Regions from separate parts of the Shewanella carassii genome, predicted to be linked through region 2. Evidence: predicted binding sites of a transcription regulator. Region 2 holds the regulator's gene; the other holds the start of a gene.

Region 1 (11,592 bases), 820 kb from region 2:
ACGGTAATGACCTCGAGTCAGGCATTGCAGGCATCAGGCCTTGTGGGGCAGAAAGTGTTGATCCCGGCGGGAACCGGTTATGTTTCAGCGGAAGATCCCACGCTCAAAGGGGTGATCACATCGCCTGAGAAAATTCCGTCGATCAAGGTGACGGTCGAAGATGAGGCCGGACAGGTGATCAAGACCTTTGAGGTGGATGGCAGTGCCGGCGGTAACATAGACGTGGAATGGGATGGCTTGGATAAAGATGGAAATCCGGTGGATGCCGGTATCTATACCATGAAGGCCAGCGGAGTTGTCGATGGTAAGCCTCAGGATCTTATCGTTAGCTCCTATGCCCACGTGACCAGCGTATCGCTCAACTCCGCCAGTGGCGCCGTGTTGAATTTAAGAGGTATTGGCGGGATCAGACTGGCCGATGTGCTGGCTGTTTCCGAAGTTTAATTCTGTATCTGCCCCGGCTGCGCCGGACAGTATCTGAAAATCATGAGGTGAATTATGTCCTTTAACATTGCTCTGAGTGGGATTGCTGCGGCGCAGAAAGATCTCAATACCACAGCCAACAATATTGCCAACGTTAATACGATTGGCTTTAAAGAGTCCCGGGCCGAGTTTGCCGATGTGTACGCCAGCTCGATTTTCTCCAATGGGAGAACCACAGTGGGCGGCGGTGTAACGACCACTCAGGTGGCGCAGCAGTTCCACCAGGGTAACCTAAACTCCACCAACAACGCGTTGGATTTGGCGATCAACGGTGGTGGCTTTTTCGTGACCTCTCCCAATGTGGGCAGTCAGGATTATTCCTTCACCCGCGCGGGGGCCTTCAAGCGTGATGAAAACGGCTTTTTGGTCGATGCGGCCGGTAACTTTCTGCAGAGCTTCCCGGTCGATAAAGACGGCAACTCTACCTCAGTGAGTCTGACCACCACCAAGCCGGTGCAGATCCCGGATACTGCCGGTAGCCCGCAGAAGACCAACAATGTTGGCATCAGCATGAACCTGGACTCTACCCAGGCGACGAAAGACCCCGCGGCGTTTGACCCATCCAAGTCAGACACTTTCAATAACTCCACCGCAGTGACCATTTATGACTCTCTGGGTAACTCCCACACCCTGACCACTTATTTTGTGCGTCCGGAAAATGGCGCCTACACGGGCGAGAGTAACTGGGTGGCTTACTATGCCATCGATGACAAGCCGGTTAATCTGGGCGGCGGCGCTGGCAGCTACCAGACTGATACTGATGGTGACGGTACTCCGGACGCTACGGGTACAGCGCAAACTGCAGGTGGCTGGACTGGCGCCGTGCTCAAGTTCAACGATGTCGGCGGTTATATAGGTTCAGATCCGGCGGTGATCACCACAGAGCAGTTGGGTGTTGGCGGTGCCAATGTTCTCGGCCCTGCGGCGGACGGAACCCAGACAATAACCATAGACTTCAACAACCCGACCCAGTTCTCGGAAAAGTTCAACGCCACTGAATTGACGCAGGATGGGGTGACAGTGGGTCGTCTGACCAATGTGGAAGTGGGTACAGACGGTTTGATCTCAGCCAAGTACAGCAATGGCTCCACCGTCCCCTTGGCACGAGTGGCGCTGGCGCGTTTCTCCAACGAACAAGGACTGAGCCAAGTCGGTAACACCTCCTGGAAAGCCAGCCTGGATTCAGGCGCGGCGTTGGCTGGTGAAGCCAATAGTGGCGTGTTCGGCAGTATCCGCTCCTCAACGCTGGAGCAGGCTAACGTTGACCTGACCACTGAGCTGGTGGACCTGATTTCGGCTCAGCGTAACTTCCAGGCCAACTCCCGTACCCTGGAAGTGAACAACACATTGCAGCAAACTGTACTGCAGATCCGCTAATCCTTCCTGTGCAAGACATTGCCGTAGCGGCAATGTCTTGCCGCTTTCCCCCGCGATTATTTACAAGTCTCTGAAGTTCTTCTGTTGTCGCTGCGCGCGATTGCTCATTTTGTTGGCACGATGTTTGCTTTTACCTGGGTAGGTAAAAAGATTGACGGAGCAGCAGGTGGACAAACTTCTCTATGTCGCCATGACTGGCGCCAAACAAAACATGAATGCGCTGGCGGTTAGGGGTAATAACCTGGCCAATGCCAACACTGATGGTTTCAAGTCTGAGATGACTCAGGCCCGTGCGATGCAAGCCTTCGGTGAAGGATTGCCGACGCGGGTGTTTGCCATGACAGAGTCACCTTCGGCTAATTTCAAGTCCGGCCCTATCAAATCGACCGGGCGGGATCTGGACATCGCCATCAAAGATCAAGGTTGGATTGCCGTGCAGGCCGCCGATGGCAGCGAGGCCTATACCCGCTCCGGCAGTTTGAGTTTTGACACCACAGGTTTGCTGCGTAACGACAGGGGTAACCCTGTGATGGGCGACAACGGTCCGATAGTGCTGCCGCTGCCGATAGACAAAATCGAGATTGCTGCCGATGGCACTATCTCCATTCGTCCCCAGGGCGCAACCGCCGAGGTGATTGAAGAGGTCGGCCGTATCAAGTTGGTTAACCCGGGTAATCAGAACCTGATGCGCGGTGAAGATGGTTTGTTCCGCACCCTGGACGGCATCCCGGCCGCCGCCGATCCCTTTGTGAATGTGGAAAGCGGTGCGGTGGAAGGCAGCAACGTTAATCCCGTGGACGAAATGGTCAATCTTATCGAGTTGCAGCGCCAGTTTGAGCTGCAGGTAAAAATGATGAAAACCGCTGAAGAGAACGACAAGTCGTCCGCTTCACTGATGCGCATTAGCTAGGAGTAATTGATATGCATCCCGCGTTATGGATAAGTAAGACTGGGTTAGATGCCCAGCAAACAGACATCTCGGTGATTTCAAATAACGTCGCTAATGCCAGCACCATAGGCTACAAAAAGGGCCGGGCGGTATTTGAAGACTTGCTGTACCAGACGGTCAACCAGGCTGGTGGTATCAGCGCCTCCAACACCAAGTTGCCCAACGGTCTTAACCTGGGCGCAGGTACCAAGGTGGTCGCCACCCAGAAAATTTTCTCCCAGGGTAACCTGCAAACCACAGATAACTCACTGGACATGATGATTGAAGGCCCCGGGTTCTTTGAAATCCAGCTGCCGGATGGCACCACGGCCTACACTCGTAACGGCCAGTTTTCCCTGGATGATACCGGACAGATAGTGACTTCTGGCGCCGGCTATGTGTTGCAACCTGCGATTACCATTCCGGACGATGCCACCAGTATTACCGTTTCCGCCGAAGGCGAAGTATCGGTTAAAACCCCGGGCGCCGCCGAAAACCAGGTGGTGGGCCAGCTGACCATCTCTGATTTCATCAATCCGTCCGGCTTAGATCCCATAGGGCAAAACCTCTATCTGGAGACTGGTGCCAGTGGTACTCCAATTCAGGGCACGGCTTCACTCGACGGTTTGGGTTCTATTCGTCAGGGCTCGCTGGAAACCTCCAACGTTAACGTGACCGAAGAGCTGGTTAACCTGATTGAGAGTCAGCGGATCTATGAAATGAACTCCAAGGTCATTTCGGCGGTGGACCAGATGCTGGCTTATGTGAACCAGAATCTGTAGTGAGGTGATGTGATGAAACCCTTGTTCCTTATCATTCCGGCTCTGTTTCTGGGGGCTTGCACGGCTACTCAGAACAAACCCATAGCCGATGATCCCTATTATGCGCCTGTGTATCCAGAAGCGCCGCCGACCCGGATAGCGCCGACCGGCTCTATCTATCAGGACAGCCAGGCGTCTTCACTTTACTCAGATCTGCGGGCGCACAGGGTAGGGGACATCATCACTGTGGTGCTGGTGGAGTCGACTCAGGCGAAGAAAAGCGTCGGTAACAAGATCAAGAAAGGCTCGGACATGTCGGTGAACCCGCTCTATATGGGGGGCGGCAATGTCACCATCAAGGGCAATCCGCTGGATTTCCGCTATGGCGACAGTATGGATACCAATCGTGAGGCCGATGCCGATCAGAGCAACAGTCTTTCCGGACAGATCTCGGCCAACGTGATGCAGGTGCTGGGCAATGGCAATCTGGTTATTCGCGGTGAAAAGTGGATCACCATCAATAATGGCGACGAGTTTATCCGGGTAACCGGCATTATTCGGCCGCAGGATATTACTCCCGAGAACACCATAGATTCGCCCAAAGTCGCCAATGCCCGGATTCAATACAGCGGTACTGGCACCTTCGCCGATTCGCAAAAGGTGGGCTGGCTGAGCCAGTTCTTCCTCTCTGACTGGTGGCCTTTCTGAGGATAAGCTCATGAAAATAAAATTAATCATGGCACTTGCCTGTTTACTGGTTTCCCTACCGGGACAGGCCGAGCGCATCAAGGATATTGCCGATATCCAAGGGGTCAGGGATAACCAGTTGATAGGTTACGGCCTGGTGGTAGGTTTACCGGGCACCGGAGAGAAGACCCGTTACACGGAGCAGACCTTCAAGACCATGTTGAAGAATTTTGGCATTAATCTGCCGGATAACTTCAGGCCCAAGATCAAGAATATTGCCGTGGTGGCCGTGCATGCCGATATGCCGCCCTTTATCAAACCGGGACAAACTCTGGATGTGACGGTATCGAGCCTGGGTGAGGCCAAGAGCCTGCGCGGCGGTACTCTGCTGCAGACCTTCCTCAAAGGGGTGGACGGCAATGTCTACGCCATCGCCCAGGGGAGTCTGGTGGTCAGTGGCTTCAGCGCCGAGGGGCTGGATGGCTCCAAGGTGATCCAGAACACGCCAACCGTGGGTCGCATTCCCAACGGCGGCATAGTCGAGCGTGAAGTGGCCAGCCCCTTCGGTAATGGCGATCACCTGACTTTTAACCTGCACAGAGCCGATTTCTCCACCGCCAAGCGTACCGCCGATGCCATTAACGGCTTACTCGGCCCGGGTATGGCGCGGGCGCTCGATGCTTCTTCCATTCAAGTCAGTGCTCCCAGAGATGTGTCGCAGCGGGTATCTTTCCTGGCCACTCTGGAAAATATCCAAGTTGAGCCTGCCGATGAATCGGCCAAGGTGATAGTCAACTCCCGCACCGGCACCATAGTGGTCGGCAAGGACGTCAAATTATTGCCGGCGGCTGTGACTCACGGTGGTCTTACCGTCACCATCGCCGAAGCGACTCAGGTTTCTCAACCCAACGCCCTGGCCGGTGGCCAGACTGCGGTCACCAGCAACAGCACCATAGATGTGGCTCAGGACAACCGGCGGATGTTTATGTTCAACCCGGGAACCTCGCTCGATGAACTGGTGCGAGCAGTGAATATGGTCGGTGCCGCACCTTCAGATGTATTGGCAATCCTCGAAGCCTTAAAGATGGCAGGAGCTTTGCATGGTGAACTCATCATCATCTGATTAATGGCACACTGGTTTATCGACTATGAACAAAATGGCTGATGCTTCGCAATTTCTGGATCTCGGTGGGCTGGACAAGCTCAGAGCCCAGGCGCAGCAGGATCAAAAGGCGGCGCTTAAAGAGGTGGCGCAGCAGTTTGAAGGCATCTTTGTACAGATGTTGATGAAAAGCATGCGTGATGCCAATGCGATATTTGAATCCGATAGCCCGATGAATAGCCAGTACACCAAGTTCTACGAACAGATGCACGATCAGCAGATGTCGGTGGAGCTGTCCTCAAAAGGCATGCTGGGGCTATCAGACCTTATGGTGCAGCAGTTGTCACCAGAGACCTCTGGTATTACCCCGGCTTCTGTGCTTCGCGGTGATGTTGACAATCGCAGTGTCGCGGCCTTGAGCGGCAGCCAGACAGATAAGAAAGCCAGCGTTGAAGCCGCCGCGGTTAAGGCCTCTGCGCTGCCGAGCAGTGACAGCCTGCAACAGGTATTGAGCGGCAAAGTATTGCCGTCATGGCGGCAGGCGCGGCCTGCCATCGGCAGCCAGGAAGAATTCGTCAAACAACTCTATCCTCATGCCAAGGCCGCTGCCGAAGCCTTAGGCACCCAACCCGAAGTGCTGCTGGCGCAATCGGCTCTGGAAACCGGCTGGGGTCAAAAAATGGTCCGTGGTCATAAAGGTGAGTCCAGTAATAACCTGTTCAACATCAAGGCCGACAGACGTTGGCTGGGTGAGAAAGCGGCGGTGTCGACCCTGGAATATGAGCAGGGCACTGCGGTGCGGCAAAAGGCCGACTTTCGGGTGTACGACAGTTTTGAGCAGAGCTTTAACGACTTTGTCAGCTTTATATCCGACAACGATCGTTACAGCCAGGCGCGCAAGATGGCCGCCAATCCCGGCGAATTTATCAAGGCATTGGCTGAGGCTGGATACGCCACGGATCCTCAATATGCCAACAAGGTGATGAAAGTGCTGGATACCATCAAGACCGATTTTGGTCAGTTGTTGCAGGAGTTCGGCTCAACGCCGGGCCAGTAAAGGTGCAGGAGCGATAACCCATGTCTATGGATCTGTTCAGTATAGCCCGCAGCGGGATCCTGGCCGCCCAGTCGCAGTTAGGGGTGACCAGTAACAATATTACCAACGTCAATACCGAGGGTTATCACCGTCAGGTGGCTATTCAGGGCACTTCCACCTCAATGCGCCTTGGTAACAACTTCTACGGCACGGGCACCTATGTGCAAGATGTAAAGCGGATCTATAACGATTATGCCGCTAGAGAACTGCGTATCGGACAGACTGGACTCAGTGCCGCCGAGATCAGCTACACCAAACTCAGCGAATTGGATCAGCTGTTTTCCCAGATAGGTAAAGCTGTGCCAGCCTCACTGAATGATTTTTTCTCCGGTCTCAATAGCCTGGCGGACTTGCCATCGGATCTGGGGATCCGCGGCTCTGTGCTCAATTCGGCCTCGCAACTGGCACAGAATCTCAACCAGATGCAGAGTCACCTCAGTGGCCAAGTGCAGCAAACCAATGATCAGATTGAAAGCATCACCACTCGGATCAATGAGATCAGTAAAGAGATGGCGCAGATCAATCTGGAATTGATGAAAACTCCAGGCAACGATTCGCAGCTGTTGGATAAGCAAGATGCTCTGATCCAGGAGTTGAGTCAGTACGCCGAAGTGAATGTGATCCCATTGGATAATGGCGCCCGCTCCATCATGTTGGGCAGCTCCTTTATGCTGGTGTCCGGCGAAGTCGCCATGACAATGGGAGTGACCAAAGGCGATCCTTTCCCCAATGAGCCCGAGCTGACCTATAGCCTTGGGGGCAGTGAATTGAAGGCCGATCCCGCCAAGCTAGGTGGTCAATTGGGTGCCCTGTTTGAATTTCGTGATAACACCCTGATGCCCGCCAGCCACGAGTTGGGGCAGTTGGCGTTGGGGATTGCCGATGCCTTTAACGAGATGCAGTCCCAGGGTTTTGATCTTAATGGCGAGCTGGGACAACCCATTTTTACCGATATCAATGACCCTGTGATTGCTGCAGGCCGTGTCGGCGCCTATTCGGGTAATCCGGGCTCGGCGTCTTTGAGTGTGAATATTGATGATGTCGGTGCCCTATCCGGCAGCAGTTATGAGTTGAATTATACCAGTGCCGGTACTTATGAACTTAAGGACATGAAGACGGGTGCTGTGACCAACTTGACGCTCAACGGCGATACCCTAGAAGGTGCCAACGGTTTCAGTATCAAAATTGATGCCGGTGCCATGGCCGCCGGTGACAGGTTTGAAATACGGCCAACCGCCAATGCGGCGGCCAACATAGGTGTGGTGATGTCAGATCCCAAAGGCATTGCTGCCGCGGCGCCGAAAATCACTGCCGGCACAGGCAATTCGGGGAGCACTTCGGTGAAGCTGGTCAGCATAGATGACAGAAGCGCGGCCAACTTCCCTGTGACCGACAGCGAGCTGACATTCACTCTGGATACCAGTGTTACTCCGCCCACCTATGAAGTCTTTGATGTCAATGGCGCCTCTTTGGCAACCGGAACCGCGGCCGGCACTCCACCGCAGATCAGTGCCTTTGGCTTTACTTTCGAAGTTGATGGCAGCAGTGGCGGCAGTGAGAGTTTCACTTTTGATCTCAGCTTTGCGCCGGGTGACAACAGCAATGCCGTGGCCATGGCCAAGCTCAGTGACAGCAAGATAATGAATAACGGTAAGTCGACTCTGGGTGATGTGTTTGAAAAGACTAAGCTGGATATCGGCAGCCAAACCAAATCCGCTCAGGTCAGAGCCGGGTCGGCGGAGGCCATTTACAATCAGGCTTACGCCAGAGTGCAATCGGAATCCGGGGTTAACTTGGATGAAGAGGCGGCCAATTTGATGCAGTTCCAGCAAGCCTATCAAGCATCGGCACGGATCATGACCACGGCCAATACCCTGTTTGACACCCTGTTCAGTTCGGTTCGATAGGAGTTTGAGTGATGCGTATTTCAACTTCACAGATGTACCAGCAGAACTTAAACAGCATTCTGCAGAAGCAAACGGATACCAGTAAGATCCTTGATCAACTCAATAGCGGCAAGAAGGTCAACACTGCCGGTGATGATCCGGTTGCGGCTATCGGTATAGACAATCTCTATCAACAAAATGCGTTGGTGCAGCAGTATCTCAAGAATGTGGATTACAGCAAGAATCATCTGTCGATGGCCGAAAGCAAGCTCGGCAGCGCCGAAACCTTGGTGTCCAGTATTCGGGAGCAGATGTTGCGTGCAGTAAATGGCACCCTGGCACCCTCAGAGCGGCAAATGATTGCCGATGAATTGCGCGGCAGTTTGGATGAACTCTTGAGTATTGCCAATACCCAGGATGAGTCGGGCAACTATCTGTTCTCCGGATTCAGCACAGACAATCAACCCTTTGCCTTCGATGCCAGCGGCAACATGATCTACAGCGGTGACAGCGGCGTTCGTGATGCCTTGGTGGCTCAAGGGGTTGCCATGGGCACCAATATTCCCGGGGATTCGGCCTTTATGAAGGTGCCTAATGGCATGGGTGATTATGGCGTCAATTATTTGACCTCCCAGACCGGGGATTTCAGGGTACTGAGTGCCAAGATAGATAATGCTGCGGCTCACGTGGCTGACACTTACACCTTCAACTTTACCGACAACGGTGCCGGTGGGGTTGATTTGGAAGTGTTGGATTCGGGAGGCACGGCGGTTGCGAATGTGGCCAACTTCGATGCCAGTAATCCCGTGAGCTTCAACGGTATAGAGGTAAAGCTGGACGGTACGCCGGCTGGCGGGGATTCCTTCACCATGGAACCCAAAGCCAATACGCCTATTTTCGATACCATTCATCAGGCCATAGGTCTGTTGGAAGATCCCGACCGGGTGAATACTCCGGAAGGTAAAGCTGAGTTGGCACAGTTATTGAATAACGTTGATAGCGGCTTGAATCAGCTCAGTGTGGCCAGAGGGGTGGCCGGGAATAATCTCAAAAGCCTCGAAAGCTACAGCTCCAATCACACAGAGGAGGAGCTGGTAAACAAGTCGGCACTGTCACTGCTGGAAGATCTCGATTACGCCGCGGCGATTACCGAGTTTCAAAAACAACAGTTGGCATTGAACGCCGTTTCAAATGTGTTCAGCAGAGTGGGTTCTGTTTCCCTGTTTGACTTTATTTAACAGAAAGCAAAGACCTACCCGTCTGTCAGATAAATAGTTAACAAATTTAGCCAAGCTCCGAGTCTTGGCGGTAAAACTAGGAAGAGGAACTCAACATGGCTATTACCGTTAATACCAACGTGACCTCGATGAAGGCACAAAAGAATTTGAATATCTCCACTGGTAACCTGGCGACCTCAATGGAACGCCTGTCCAGTGGTTTAAGGATTAACAGTGCCAAGGATGACGCCGCTGGTCTTGCGATCTCCAACCGTTTGAACTCTCAGGTTCGCGGTTTGGATGTAGGCATGCGAAATGCCAATGATGCTATCTCCATCGCTCAGATTGCCGAAGGTGCGATGCAAGAGCAGACCAACATGCTGCAACGTATGCGTGATCTGGCCATCCAGTCTGAAAACGGTGCCAACAGCACCGCCGATCTGCAGGCGCTGAAAGATGAAATGGATCAGCTGCGTGATGAGATCACTGCAATTGGTAACAGTACTGCCTTTGGTAATACCAAGCTGATGACTGGCGAATTCTCCGGTGGCAAGCTGTTTCAGGTAGGTCACCAGGATGGTGAAGACGTGACAGTGACAGTAAAGACCAACAATGCGGCTTCTCTGTCTGTCAATGCGCTGACTGTACTGACCTCTGCCGGTCGTGACTCTGCCATTGGTAAGATTGATACGGCTATCAAGAACATAGATACCCAGCGCGCCGAATTGGGTGCGATCCAAAACCGTCTGGCCCACAATATCAGCAACAGTGCCAACACTCAGGCCAACGTGGCTGATGCCAAGAGCCGTATTGTGGATGTGGACTTTGCCAAAGAGACGGCGGCCATGACCAAGAGTCAGGTACTGCAACAGACAGGTTCTGCCATGTTGGCTCAGGCAAATCAATTGCCTCAGGTTGCCCTTTCTCTATTGGGCTAATGATGTGTTTGCCGGTAATGTCGTCAGCAGTTTCACACTGTTGGCGATATTATTTTTTCCAAATAATCATTTAGTTAGAAAGAATTGATGATTTTTTGAAAAAAATGGCTAAAGATAAAAAAAGGGGTGCCGTTAAAGTTACTGTAACCAGTAAGACCCGCCTGGCTCAAACGAAGACAGGCTAGTTTTCCCAAGCCAGGTAAAGAGGAAATCATTATGGCTATTACAGTAAACACTAACGTAACATCACTGAAAGCTCAGAAAAACCTGAACATCTCCAACAGTGGCTTGGCCACTTCAATGGAGCGTCTGTCAAGTGGTCTGCGTATCAACGGTGCTAAAGATGATGCTGCAGGTCTGGCGATTTCTAACCGTCTGAATAGCCAGGTGAAAGGTCTTGAAGTCGGTATGCGTAACGCCAACGATGCTATCTCTATCGCCCAGATCTCTGAAGGTGCGATGCAGGAGCAGACCAACATGCTGCAACGTATGCGTGATTTGGCCATCCAGTCTGAAAACGGCTCTAACAGCTCTGCTGACTTGACTGCCATCAAAGACGAGATGGATGCGCTGGCAACTGAAATCACTGCTATCGGTAACACCACTGCTTTTGGTAACACCAAGCTGATGGCTGGTGGATTTTCTGGCGGTAAGAAGTTCCAGGTAGGTCACCAGGATGGCGAAGATGTGACCATCAAGGTTAAGACTACCAACGCTGCGACACTTTCTGTTAATACGTTGAATGTCACCACCTCTGCTGGCCGTAATTCAGCTATCGGTAAGATCGATGCGGCTATCAAGAACATCGACTCACAACGCGCCGAGTTGGGTGCCATTCAGAACCGTCTGGCTCACAACATCAGCAACAGTGCCAACACTCAGGCCAACGTAGCTGACGCCAAGAGCCGTATCGTGGACGTGGATTTCGCCAAAGAAACCTCTGCCATGACCAAGAGCCAAGTACTGCAGCAGACAGGTTCTGCCATGCTGGCCCAAGCTAACCAGCTGCCACAGATTGCATTGTCACTGCTGTAATCTTTCAGGTTAGCTATCGCGTCAGTTAAAGGGAGGTTCGGCAACGGATCTCCCTTTGCTGCATTCATGGAAGGAAGGCATT
Region 2 (11,592 bases):
GATCAGCTGGTCTTTCATATCTTCACCCAGCTCTTCGAGGATCTCGCCGCTCTGCTCCTGATCCACCAGTTGCCAGAGTACCTGACGGGTACGCGGCGGTGAAGATTCGAGAATAAAGGCGATATCTGAAGCCGTCATCCGCTGCAGCATGTCGCGCACGTGCACAAACATACCACTGCCAAGAGCTTGGTTCAGTTGAGTAAGACGTTGTTCTGTCAGCTCTTGGTCGAGCGCTTCTATTGGCATGCAGTTCCCCCCGTTATGCAAAGCGAGGGTATTTTACATCAAGACCGGGGAGTTATAGAAACAAAGAGTGTGACGCTAAGGCTTTAGCTGGCTTCGTCGAAACGGGCGTTGATCAGGGCGCAGATAGCGTCCATTGCGGGTTCGGCATCCGGGCCTTCGGCGATGAGGCGAATCTTCTTGCCTTGGCCGGTTTCCAGCATCAGGAGCCCAAGCACACTGGCGGCCGAGGCCTTTTTCTTACCTTGGATCAGGGTGATATCGGCTTCGAATTCACTTGCCAGTACCGCTAGTTTAGTGGCAGCGCGGGCGTGCAGGCCCAGTTTATTGACTATGGTGATTTCCCGTTCAACCTTTGCCATTGCTCAGCTCCCGGTGACGAGCCTGTACCTTGTGTTTGCTATTGCCAAAACGTTTGGCGAGCTGCTCGGCAACATAGACAGATCTATGCTGGCCACCGGTGCAGCCTATGGCTATGGTGAGGTAACTGCGGTTGTTGCGTTCAAGGTGCGGCAGCCAGGTTTCCAGTAGATTTTCTATCTGCCAGATGAACTTGTTTACTAGTGGCTGGCGGCTGAGAAACTCCTGCACAGGTTCATCCAGCCCGGTCAGTGGCCTGAGCGCTGGCTCCCAGTGAGGGTTGGGCAGAAAGCGCACATCAAACATGAAGTCGGCTTCCTGGGGCATACCGTGCTTGAAGCCGAAGGATTCAAAGTTGATCACCAGTTCTTTATCGACACTGCCAAGCAGAATTTCCCGCACAGTATCACTGAGTTCATAGATATTCATGACTGAGGTATCTATGTAGTGATCCACTAGTTTTGACATAGGCTCCAGCAGCTTACCTTCGAGCTTGATGGCGTCCTGTAGTGAGACTTTGCTCTTGGATAGGGGGTGCAGTCTGCGGGTTTCGCTGTAGCGCTTCAGCAGCACTTTATCGGAGGCGTTGAGGAAGAAGCTGGTCAGTTGGGTGTTTTCCGGCAAGGCTGCCAACTGCTGTTCCAGCACCTTTTCCTGATCCGGCATATTGCGCACATCTATGCTGATGGCAACCAGATCATTGCTGCCGCGGAGGTTATCCAACAGGCTGCCTATCATGGGCAGGGGCAGATTATCCACACAGTAGTAACCCAGGTCTTCGAGTACCCTGAGGGCAACGGATTTTCCGGAACCGGAGCGGCCTGAGACTATCGCGAGTTTCATCCTGTGATCACCTGGTAGAGTTCGGTTGCATCGCTGGATTTACGCAACTGCTTGAGTATCGCCTTGTCGCTGAGCTTTTCAGCCATGGCGGATAGAGTACTCAGGTGTTGCTGGCATTGTTCGGCGGGCACCAGGAGGGCGAACAGTATGTCCACCGGCTGGTTGTCTATGGCATCGAAGGCGATAGGCTCTTCGCATTTGACCAGCACGGCAATCGGCTCTGTGATATCAGGCAGCCGGCCATGCGGAATCGCAATACCATTACCTATACCTGTGCTCCCCATCTTTTCGCGGGCCAATAGGCTTTCAAAAATCGCTTGAGAGGAAAGGGTGGGGTACTGGGCGCTGGCGAGATCGCTAATCAGCTCCAGTACCTTTTTCTTACTGCCCGGAGTGGCACAGGTGGTGCACTCCGGCCGCAGGATGGTACTCAGTTCCATCGTTAGTGTTTTGTCAGCTTTTCTTTGTGTTTAATGACCTGACGATCCAATTTATCAATCAGAACGTCGATGGCGGCATACATGTCGGCATGTTCAGAAGTAGCATAGACTTCGCCGCCATTGAGGTGGATCTTGGCTTCGGCAATCTGTTGCATTTTTTGTACATTGAGCACAACGTGCACATTATTGATCTGTTCGAAATGGCGTTCAAGTTTCGAAAACTTACTTTCCACGTAGTCACGTAGTGAGTCGGTGATCTCGATGTGATGTCCTGTCAGGTTGATTTGCATAGAAATATTCCTCCAAATTCCAACTGTGGATTTATAAACTCTTACGCTGGTTCGACGGTGGTATCATCATAGCCTCGCGATACTTGGCTATGGTGCGTCTTGCAACGTTGATTCCCTGTTCTGCCAGAAGCTGCGCCATCTTGCTGTCGCTTAAGGGCTTCTTCTGGTTTTCCGCTGCCACGAGCTTCTTGATAAAAGCCCTGATCGCCGTGGAAGAGCATTCTCCGCCATCTTCGGTACCGACATGGCTGGAGAAGAAGTACTTCAATTCAAATATTCCCCTGGGGGTATGCATATACTTTTGAGTGGTGACCCTAGAGATGGTCGATTCATGCATCTCGACCGCCTCGGCGATATCGTTGAGCACCATGGGTTTCATGGCCTCTTCACCATATTCGAAAAATCCCTGCTGGAACTGCACTATGCAGTTGGCCACCTTGAGCAGGGTGTCGTTGCGGCTCTCCAGGCTCTTGATAAACCATTTGGCTTCCTGAAGATGGCCACGAATAAACTGGCTGTCTGATTGGCTGCGGGCACTGCGGGCCATGGCAGCATACTGCTGGTTGATCCCGAGTTTGGGCATACAGTCCGGGTTGAGTTCCACGACCCAGCGGCCATTTTTCTTCCAGACGCTAACATCCGGGATCACATATTCTTCGTCCATCGGCTGCACCAGCAAGCCGGGACGGGGATTGAGACTCTGAATCAGGTTGATGGCGTCACGCAGTTGATCTTCCTTGAGCTTGGTCTTGCGCATCAGGGTGCGGAAGTCACGGGCGGCAATGAGATCCAGGTGTTCGTCAATCAACAAGCGGGCATTGGCCAGATGTGGGGTGTCGGCGTTGAACTGCTGTAACTGGATCAGCAGGCATTCGCGCAGATCTCTGGAGGCGATGCCGACAGGATCGAAGTGCTGGATCCGCTTGAGTACCGCCTCGACTTCATCGAGTTCAATCTCAGGGTTGCCCATGGCTTCGAGGATCTCCTCTGTGCTCTGGGTCAGATAGCCCTGTTCGTTGATGGCATCTATGATGGCGGTGGCAATGGCGTCGTCGGTATCGGAAAACGGAGTCAGGTTCTTTTGCCACTCCAGGTGTTCGTAGAGACCTTCGCTGGTTTCTCCCTGGAAGGGCATGTCATCTTCACGGCCCATGGCCGGCCCTGAGGCACTGGCAGCGGTAAAGACTTCATCCCAGGTGGTATCCATAGGCAGCTCATCCGGCATAGATTCATTGCTCAGTGCCTCTGAGGTTTCTACCGTGGAGCCATCGACTTCCTGGGGACTTAGTTCGCTGCTGTCGTTTTCTTTATGGGCGTCAATGGGGTCGTCCTGGCTGTCCTCGGCCATCTCCAAGAGGGGGTTGGCTTCCAAGGCTTCCTGAATTTCCTGCTGCAGCTCAAGGGACGACAGTTGCAGCAGGCGGATGGCCTGTTGCAACTGAGGTGTCATGGTCAACTGTTGACCCAGTTTGAGCTGGAGTGACGCTTTCATTATACCGCTAATCCCTACTCGTTATTTTTCAATGAAAAAATTCAATAATAACAGGCTATAATACCCGGAATTCCCTCCGGATGACATGATCCTAACTATAGCCTGAATTGTTCGCCTAAGTACACAGCGCGTACTTGTTGGTTATCCAAGATTTCAGCGGGTGTGCCTTCGGCAATCAACTGTCCATGGCTGACTATGTAGGCTCGCTCACAAACGTCGAGTGTTTCGCGAACATTGTGGTCTGTGATCAACACCCCTAAACCGCGGGACTTAAGCTGTTCGATGATTTTTTTGATATCGATAACTGAGATGGGATCCACACCGGCGAACGGCTCATCCAACAGAATAAACCTTGGATTAGCGGCCAGCGCCCGGGCGATTTCCACTCGGCGGCGTTCACCGCCGGAGAGGGACATCCCCAGGCTGTCACGTATGTGGGTAATGTGGAATTCTTCCAGTAGCTGTTCGAGCTGTTCCTCGCGCTCGTCGCTGTTGAGCTCCTTACGGGTTTGCAGCACGGCCATGATGTTGTCATGTACCGACAACTTGCGAAAGATACTGGCTTCCTGTGGCAGATAACCTATGCCTTTACGGGCACGCAGGTGCATGGGATCTAGGGTCAGCTCGTCTTCATCGATAAAGATACGGCCCTTGTCACTCTGTACCAGCCCGACCACCATATAGAAGGTGGTAGTCTTGCCCGCCCCGTTGGGGCCCAGTAGCCCGACGATTTGGCCGGTATTGACCGACAGGCTGACGTCTTTGACTACGTTGCGCTTCTTGTAGCTCTTTGCCAGATTCTGTGCCGTCAGGGTGCTGGTCATTGCGGCTCCTGCTGCTGTTCTTTTTTGTTGAGATCCTGATAGTTTTCCGGCTGGATAACAGTAGTTACCCTATCTTGGCCTTTGCCGCTGCTTTCCGCTTCCAGCTGCTGCTTGTTGATGTCGTAGACTATCTTCTCGGCGGTCACTTCGCTGCCGTCCTGTTCTACTTTGGCTTGGCCTATCAAGGTCATGATGCGACTGTCTATGTTGTAGTGGATCTCTTTGGCCTTGGCGCTGGCCAGACGGCCATCTTCCAGTTTCTGGGTATAGGTGGCAGGTGAGCCCTTGGCCACCAGGATCCGCTCGCCGCTCTTATCCTCTGTGTAAGCCGTGAGTTCATCGGCCAGCAGTTTCAAACTGCCCTGGGTGACTGTGACTGGCCCACCGTATACCACGCGCTTGTTCTTGATATCGGCAAACTGATTGGCGGCGCTGATCTCTACTTTTTGCAGCAGATCTTCTTCGATGGCTATCGCCGACAGACTTGTGATGCACAAGAGGGCACCGATAAAAAACTTACTTGGTTTCATAGGTTCCTTTCACCTGACTGGTCAGCTTTACTTGCTGAGCATTGAGATCGGCGTACAGGCCGGATCCCTTGATATTAAAGTCTCTGCCTTCGATCAGGATCTCGCGATCTGAGGTCATGATCATGGTGTCCATATCCAGCTCCACATAACTGGTTTTCAGGCTCTGGATTGGTTCATTGGGGCTAATGGCGTCGATGATAACATTATTTTCAAGTACCACTCGGTTAGTCTTGCGATTGAGCCTACCCTCATTGGCAGACAGGCGCCACTGCGCTTCGCCCTTGTCCGGATAGACCAGATAAACCGGTTGGTTGAAGAAGGTCTTTTCACTGGCTTCATAGTGTTCCATGTGCGCCGCGGCGACTCTGCTGGCGACATTGCCCTGCTCATCAAAGTTGACCGAGCGAAGGTCATCGGCGACAAAGTCCGGTCGTACTACATCCACCGGCGCCTCGCTCTGTTGAGCGTTGCGCTTGTTCTGCACTTGCCAGTAAAGGATAAGTGCAGTGGAGAAAAACAAAATAATGGCCAGGGTGACCCTATTCATATACTCATTCCGTGGGCTTTTTCAAATTTGTCCTGACTGAGCAGGATAAGATCCGCCAGTTCCCGGAGCGCGCCATGGCCACCGGCAATCTGAGTGACCATGTGGCAGTGCTGCCTTACCCAAGGATGGCCATCGGCCACGCAAACCGCCAGTCCAACTTGCTTCATCACCGGCAAGTCGACAATGTCGTCACCGATATAGGCCACTTGTTCAGGCTTGAGATCATAATGTTTAAGCAGCGCCTCATAGGGCTCCAGCTTGTTGTCTATGCCTTGATAAATCTTGTCTACCCCCAGGGCCGTCATACGGTTTTCGACTATCTGGGACTTGCGGCCGGTGATCACCGCCACCTGAATGCCGCAGGACAGCAGTGAGCGCACTCCATAGCCATCGCGGGTGTGAAAGGCCTTCAGCTCTTCGCCGCTGTTGCTCATATAGATGCGGCCATCGGAGAAGACACCGTCGACATCACAAATAAGCAGTTTGATTTTGGCGGCTCTTTGCCAGTTATCTTCGCTTATGGGGCCGTAAAAACCTTGATGACTCATCAGATAACCCCCGCCTTGACCATATCCAGCATATTGAGTGCTCCAATCGGCTCATTGGCGCCATTGATGACGATAAGGCCGTTAATGTCATTCTCATCCATCACCTTGAGCGCCTGCGCCGCAAGGATATTGTCACCACTGGTGATGCAATTTCGGGTCATCACATCGCTGATTTTGGTGGTACGCAGGTTGACCCCAGCGTCTATGACACGTCTCAAATCACCATCGGTGAAGATACCCACGAGCTGCTTCTGTTGATTGACCACGGCGGTCATGCCCAGGCCTTTCTTGGAGATCTCATACAGGGCGTCTGTGATACAGATATCTTCTGTGACCAGCGGCAGCTCTTCGCCTTTGTGCATCACATCGCTGACCTTGAGTAGCAGTTTGCGCCCCAAAGCGCCGCCGGGATGCGACAGGGCAAAGTCATCTTTGGTAAAGCCCTTGGCCTGCAGCAGCGCGACCGCCAGGGCATCTCCCATCACCAGGGTAGCCGTGGTGCTGGAGGTGGGCGCCAGACCCAGCGGGCAGGCTTCTTCTGGCACCTTGATGCACAGATGCAGTTGCGCCAGCTTGGCCATGGTGGAATCAGGCTTGCCTGTCATGGAGATCATAGGGATCCCTTGGCGCTTGATGACGGGCATCAGGGTCAGAATTTCGCTGGACTCGCCCGAGTTGGAGATAGCCAATACGATATCGTTTTCACTCAATACCCCCAGGTCGCCGTGGCTGGCTTCGCCCGGGTGAACGAAGAATGCCGGGGTGCCCGTGCTGGCGAGGGTGGCAGAAATCTTGTTGCCTATATGGCCCGATTTCCCCATCCCCATCACTATCACCTTGCCGCTGCAGTTGAGGATCAGTTCGCAGGCTTGGGCGAACTCGGGGGAATCAACAAACTGGTACAGGTTATCCAGTGCTTGTTTCTCGATATCTATTACTCTGCGGCCCCATTGGCGCAGTTGCTTAGCTTCTGCCATAGTTGTCTCTCGTCTTTTTGCCCTTCATCGCTAGTGGGATTGAAACAGGCTGTATTGATAGCCGATGAAGCTTATCAGTAGTAAGGCACCGTGCCAGCGTTTGAGTTCACGTTGTTTGCCAGTGCTCAGCACCAGGAGTGCCAGGGCACAACTGGTGCCCAAAACCATATAAAAGTCGCGTCCGGCCGCCGCGGCATCGATTACGCCCGGGGTGATAAGGCCGGGTATTGCCAGTACCGCTAAAATATTAAACAGATTGGAGCCGACAATATTGCCTATGGCCAAGTCGTCCTCTTTCTTGAGTACACCGGCCACACAGGCCGCCAGTTCCGGCAGGCTGGTGCCTACGGCAATAATGGTCAGGCCGATAACCAGATCCGACAGTCCAAAAGACTTGGCGATGCCGACTGCGCCGTCCACCATCCAATCCGCCGATAGCGGCAAGAGTACCAAGCCTATGATCAACCAGAGTACCGCCTTGGCAGTGGGCACATCTTTGGGGATCTCTGCATCGGCTTCATCGGCGAGTGGATCCTTATTCTTATTGGTCAGCGCATGCCAGATAAGATAGCCCATCAGGCCGAAGAACAGCGCCAGTAAAATAACTCCTTCGCTGCGGCTGAGATACTGATCGTGTAGGAAGTAGCCCGCCAGCACTGTGGCGCCCAGCATCATGGGGATCTCCCGCTTCAGAGTCTTGGAGCTGACGGCAATAGCCCCAAGAAGGGCGGTTAAACCCAGGATCAAGCTGACATTGGCAACATTGGAGCCCAGCACATTACCCACGGCCGTGTCAGGCATGCCGGCCATGGAGGCGCTGGCGGCAACGAACATCTCTGGGGCCGAACTGCCCATGGCGACTATGGTCAGTCCTATCAACATGGGGGGTAACCCCAGGTTACGGGCAAAAGCCCCGGCGCCATAAACGAATTTATCGGCACTCCAGACCAGGACGGACAAGCCGGCGAGCAGCAAGAAAATATTGAATAACATGCAGTAAATAAAGCTACGGATTCTGGCGTGCATTTTCGCCGTATTTGCTACAAATTGAAAGTATCACGGCGCGATACTATTGATTCAGTTGTGCGCTTATCCTCAATTGCGTACAATTTATCGCTTATATTTGGCTTGGCCATGCGGGTTACCGGGCGCCATTCAGCGTCAATTCAGTAAGCCTGCGGCAGTATCGGGCCTTAATAACGGCGAACCTTATGTGCCGTGGCGCAATAACCGCGCCGTAACTTGAATTCCACTAGACAAGGTCTCCATTTCATTTTGATGCCGGAATCCAACAAGCAGCAAAATCCTTCTCCCCTGGTCGAGGTCAACAACCTCGGCTTTAGTCGTGGGGCGAGGGTGATTTTTGAGCAGGTAAGCCTCACGATTCCCAGAGGTAAAGTCACTGCCATCATGGGGCCCAGCGGCATAGGCAAGACCACGCTGCTGAAGCTCATCGGCGGGCAGTTGACTCCGGATCACGGTGAGGTGCTGTTCGATGGTCAGGATCTTAACAAGCTGAGCCGCCACGAGCTGTTTGAAGCTCGTAAGCGGATGAGCATGTTGTTCCAGAGCGGTGCCCTTTTTACCGACATGAATGTGTTCGATAACGTGGCCTTTGCTCTTAGGGAGCACTCTGGGCTGCCGGAAGCCATCATCCGCCGCATAGTGTTGATGAAGCTTGAAGCCGTAGGGCTTCGCGGCGCGGCGCAGTTGATGCCAAGCGAACTCTCCGGCGGAATGCAGCGCCGGGCAGCCTTGGCCCGTGCCATAGCACTCGAGCCGGAAATGGTGCTGTATGACGAGCCGTTTGCCGGTCAGGATCCCATCTCCATGGGAGTGCTGGTGAAGTTGATTAAAGAGCTGTCCGATGCTTTGAATCTCACCTCTGTGGTGGTTTCCCATGACGTGGGCGAAGTGCTGAGCATTGCCGACTATGTGTATGTGATCGCTGACAAGCGCATCATTGCCCAGGGAACACCGGTCGAACTCCGGCAGGCCGACAATCCACAGCTGAGGCAGTTTATCGACGGTATGCCGGACGGCCCCGTGCCTTTCCACTATCCGGCGCAGGATTATCAGAAGGAGTTGCTCGGTGAGCTTGACTGATTCGATAGCCAATCTTGGCCGCAATGCGCTGAGTTTGGTGACTGGGCTCGGCAAGGCCGGATTGATGCTTTGGGGCGCCCTGGTGCAACTGCCACGGCCACGCAAAGGCTTGCCACTGCTGATAAAGCAGGTTTACGTCGTCGGCGTGCAGTCCATGGTGATCATTTTGGTTTCTGGACTGTTTATCGGCATGGTGCTGGCGCTGCAGGGCTACAACATCCTGGTGGACTTTGGCACCGAAGAGAGCCTGGGCCCCATGGTGGCGCTGAGTTTGCTCAGGGAGCTTGGGCCAGTGGTCACCGCCTTGCTGTTTGCCGGCCGCGCCGGTTCGGCCCTGACCGCTGAACTGGGGTTGATGAAATCCACAGAGCAGCTCTCCAGTTTGGAGATGATGGCGATAGATCCGCTACGGCAGGTGATTGCGCCGCGCTTCTGGGCCGGGGTGATCAGCATGCCGCTGTTGGCCTTGATGTTTACCACTGTAGGTATCTATGGCGGTTATCTGGTTGGGGTCGAATGGAAAGGTATAGACAATGGCGCCTTCTGGTCGATTCTGCAGGCCGCGGTGGAATGGCGGCAGGACATAGTTAACTGTCTGATTAAAAGTTTTGTTTTTGCCATAGTGGTGACCTGGATAGCTCTCTATCGTGGTTATCAGGTGGTGCCTAATCCGGAAGGGATTAGCCGCGCGACCACCCAGACTGTGGTGCAGTCCAGCCTGGCGGTATTGGCGCTGGACTTCTTATTGACGGCGCTGATGTTTGCCCGCTGATTTTGGCGCCGGCGCATAATGGATGATTAACTCTGGTGACTCTATGTTGACACGAAAAATTGAATTTATGGTGGGGCTCTTCCTGTTGGCCGGACTGGTGGCTTTTTTGCTGTTGGTATACAAGGTGGCCAATGTGGAGGTGCAATCCTCTAGCAATACTTACACTCTAACGGCCAAGTTCAGTAATATTGGCGGCCTTAAAGTACGTTCGCCGGTCAAAGTGGGCGGTGTGGTTGTCGGTCGGGTGAGTCAGATCACTCTGGATCCCCAGCAGATGGTGCCTGTAGTGACCCTGACCATGGACAAGCGTTACGACCAGTTTCCCGAAACCAGCAGCCTGGCTATCTTAACCTCGGGCCTGCTGGGTGAGCAGTTCCTCGGTCTGACCCCAGGGTTTATGGATGACGATATCGCGATTTTGCAAGATGGCGATCGCATCGACGATACCCGTTCGGCGCTGGTGCTGGAGGATCTGATTGGGCAGTTTTTATATAGCATGGGTTCAAAGGACAACTAGGAGCACTGAGATGTTTAAAGGGATAATCCGTAATCTGTTGGCCGTCGCCTGCCTGGCGTCTGCAACTGTGGCACAGGCAGCCGATATCGATACCAGCAACCCTTATATCATGGTGGAGCAGGTTGCCGACAAGACATTCAATCGTTTTCATCAGGACAAGAGCATCATCGACAGCAATCCGGATCACCTCAAGGTGATCGTTAAAGAGGAATTGATGCCTTATGTGGATTACAAGTACGCCGCTTACAAGGTGATGGGCCAATATTTGCAGCAGACCACCAGAGAGCAGCGTGATGCCTTTGTCGATGCGTTTGAGGGCTATCTGGTTTCCACCTATGCCCAGGCTTTTACCGAGTACACTAATCAGAAGGTGGAATTTGGCCGCGCCATCGACTTCAGCCAGGAAAAGATAGTCGAGGTGAATGTACAGATCATTGAAGCGGGTCGTCCGCCCATCAAGTTGCAGTTCAAGGCGCGTCGTTTGAAGGACGACAGCTGGAAGGCCTTCGACCTGGTTGCCGAAGGTGTCAGCTTGCTGGCCTCCAAGCAATCGGAAGTCACTACACTCATTCGCCAAAAGGGCATAGATGCCGTGATTGAGATGCTTAAAGAGCGCACTCAGGTTCACGTGGATCCCAATGGCCCTAAAGGCAAGGATGCGCTATGAAGCTGGAGCCACAGGGCGATAGCTGCAAATTGAGCGGGCGTTTGACTCAAGAAGAGGTCGCCCGCTTGTGGAAGACGCGCAAGACACTGCTGCCGGACGATGTGCGCCGGTTGGATCTCAGCGAGCTGACATACTCGGACAGTGCCGGCATGGCGTTTCTAATGGAGCTTGTCAGTCTCAGAAAGGGGGAGCTGACCCTGGCTTCTCCCTCGCCACAGGTGCGTAAGTTGATCGCCCTGTATGATTTGGATGCCTTCTTTATCACAGAGGGCCAAACTAGGTAAGTTTCCAATGGATACCAAAGAGATAGAACAAGTATTAAAGGATTCACTCTCGTTGACGGAAGTCTATGTCAGCGCCGAAGGCAGCCATTTCAAGATAGTGGCCGTGGGTGAATGTTTCGATGGCATGAGCCGTATCAAGCAGCAGCAGGCTA

Evidence for each region. The regulator sigma-54, encoded in region 2, starts transcription at its own class of promoters, with help from an activator protein. The targets are predictions, from matches to a motif close to GTTGGCACGNNNNTNGNNT.
Region 1: a site for sigma-54 is predicted at 1,972-1,990, ahead of flgF (flagellar basal-body rod protein FlgF). Genes of this name have one in related genera too.

Annotation. Positions count from the first base shown of each region.
Region 1 is NZ_AP024618.1:1,550,684-1,562,275, forward strand. It holds gene flgD (flagellar hook assembly protein FlgD) at 1-444, shown strand, start outside; gene flgE (flagellar hook protein FlgE) at 499-1,860, shown strand; gene flgF (flagellar basal-body rod protein FlgF) at 2,027-2,770, shown strand; gene flgG (flagellar basal-body rod protein FlgG) at 2,782-3,570, shown strand; gene flgH (flagellar basal body L-ring protein FlgH) at 3,583-4,257, shown strand; gene K5621_RS07125 (flagellar basal body P-ring protein FlgI) at 4,268-5,359, shown strand; gene flgJ (flagellar assembly peptidoglycan hydrolase FlgJ) at 5,385-6,395, shown strand; gene flgK (flagellar hook-associated protein FlgK) at 6,416-8,341, shown strand; gene flgL (flagellar hook-associated protein FlgL) at 8,353-9,558, shown strand; gene K5621_RS07145 (flagellin N-terminal helical domain-containing protein) at 9,654-10,475, shown strand; gene K5621_RS07150 (flagellin N-terminal helical domain-containing protein) at 10,692-11,510, shown strand.
Region 2 is NZ_AP024618.1:729,809-741,400, forward strand. It holds gene mgtE (magnesium transporter) at 1-246, opposite strand, end outside; gene K5621_RS03450 (HPr family phosphocarrier protein) at 330-605, opposite strand; gene rapZ (RNase adapter RapZ) at 592-1,446, opposite strand; gene ptsN (PTS IIA-like nitrogen regulatory protein PtsN) at 1,443-1,886, opposite strand; gene hpf (ribosome hibernation promoting factor) at 1,889-2,176, opposite strand; gene K5621_RS03470 (RNA polymerase factor sigma-54) at 2,208-3,668, opposite strand; gene lptB (LPS export ABC transporter ATP-binding protein) at 3,764-4,492, opposite strand; gene lptA (lipopolysaccharide transport periplasmic protein LptA) at 4,489-5,022, opposite strand; gene lptC (LPS export ABC transporter periplasmic protein LptC) at 5,009-5,569, opposite strand; gene kdsC (3-deoxy-manno-octulosonate-8-phosphatase KdsC) at 5,566-6,117, opposite strand; gene K5621_RS03495 (KpsF/GutQ family sugar-phosphate isomerase) at 6,117-7,094, opposite strand; gene K5621_RS03500 (calcium/sodium antiporter) at 7,125-8,087, opposite strand; gene mlaF (phospholipid ABC transporter ATP-binding protein MlaF) at 8,373-9,200, shown strand; gene mlaE (lipid asymmetry maintenance ABC transporter permease subunit MlaE) at 9,187-9,972, shown strand; gene mlaD (outer membrane lipid asymmetry maintenance protein MlaD) at 10,016-10,489, shown strand; gene K5621_RS03520 (MlaC/ttg2D family ABC transporter substrate-binding protein) at 10,500-11,156, shown strand; gene K5621_RS03525 (STAS domain-containing protein) at 11,153-11,440, shown strand; gene K5621_RS03530 (BolA family protein) at 11,448-11,592, shown strand, end outside.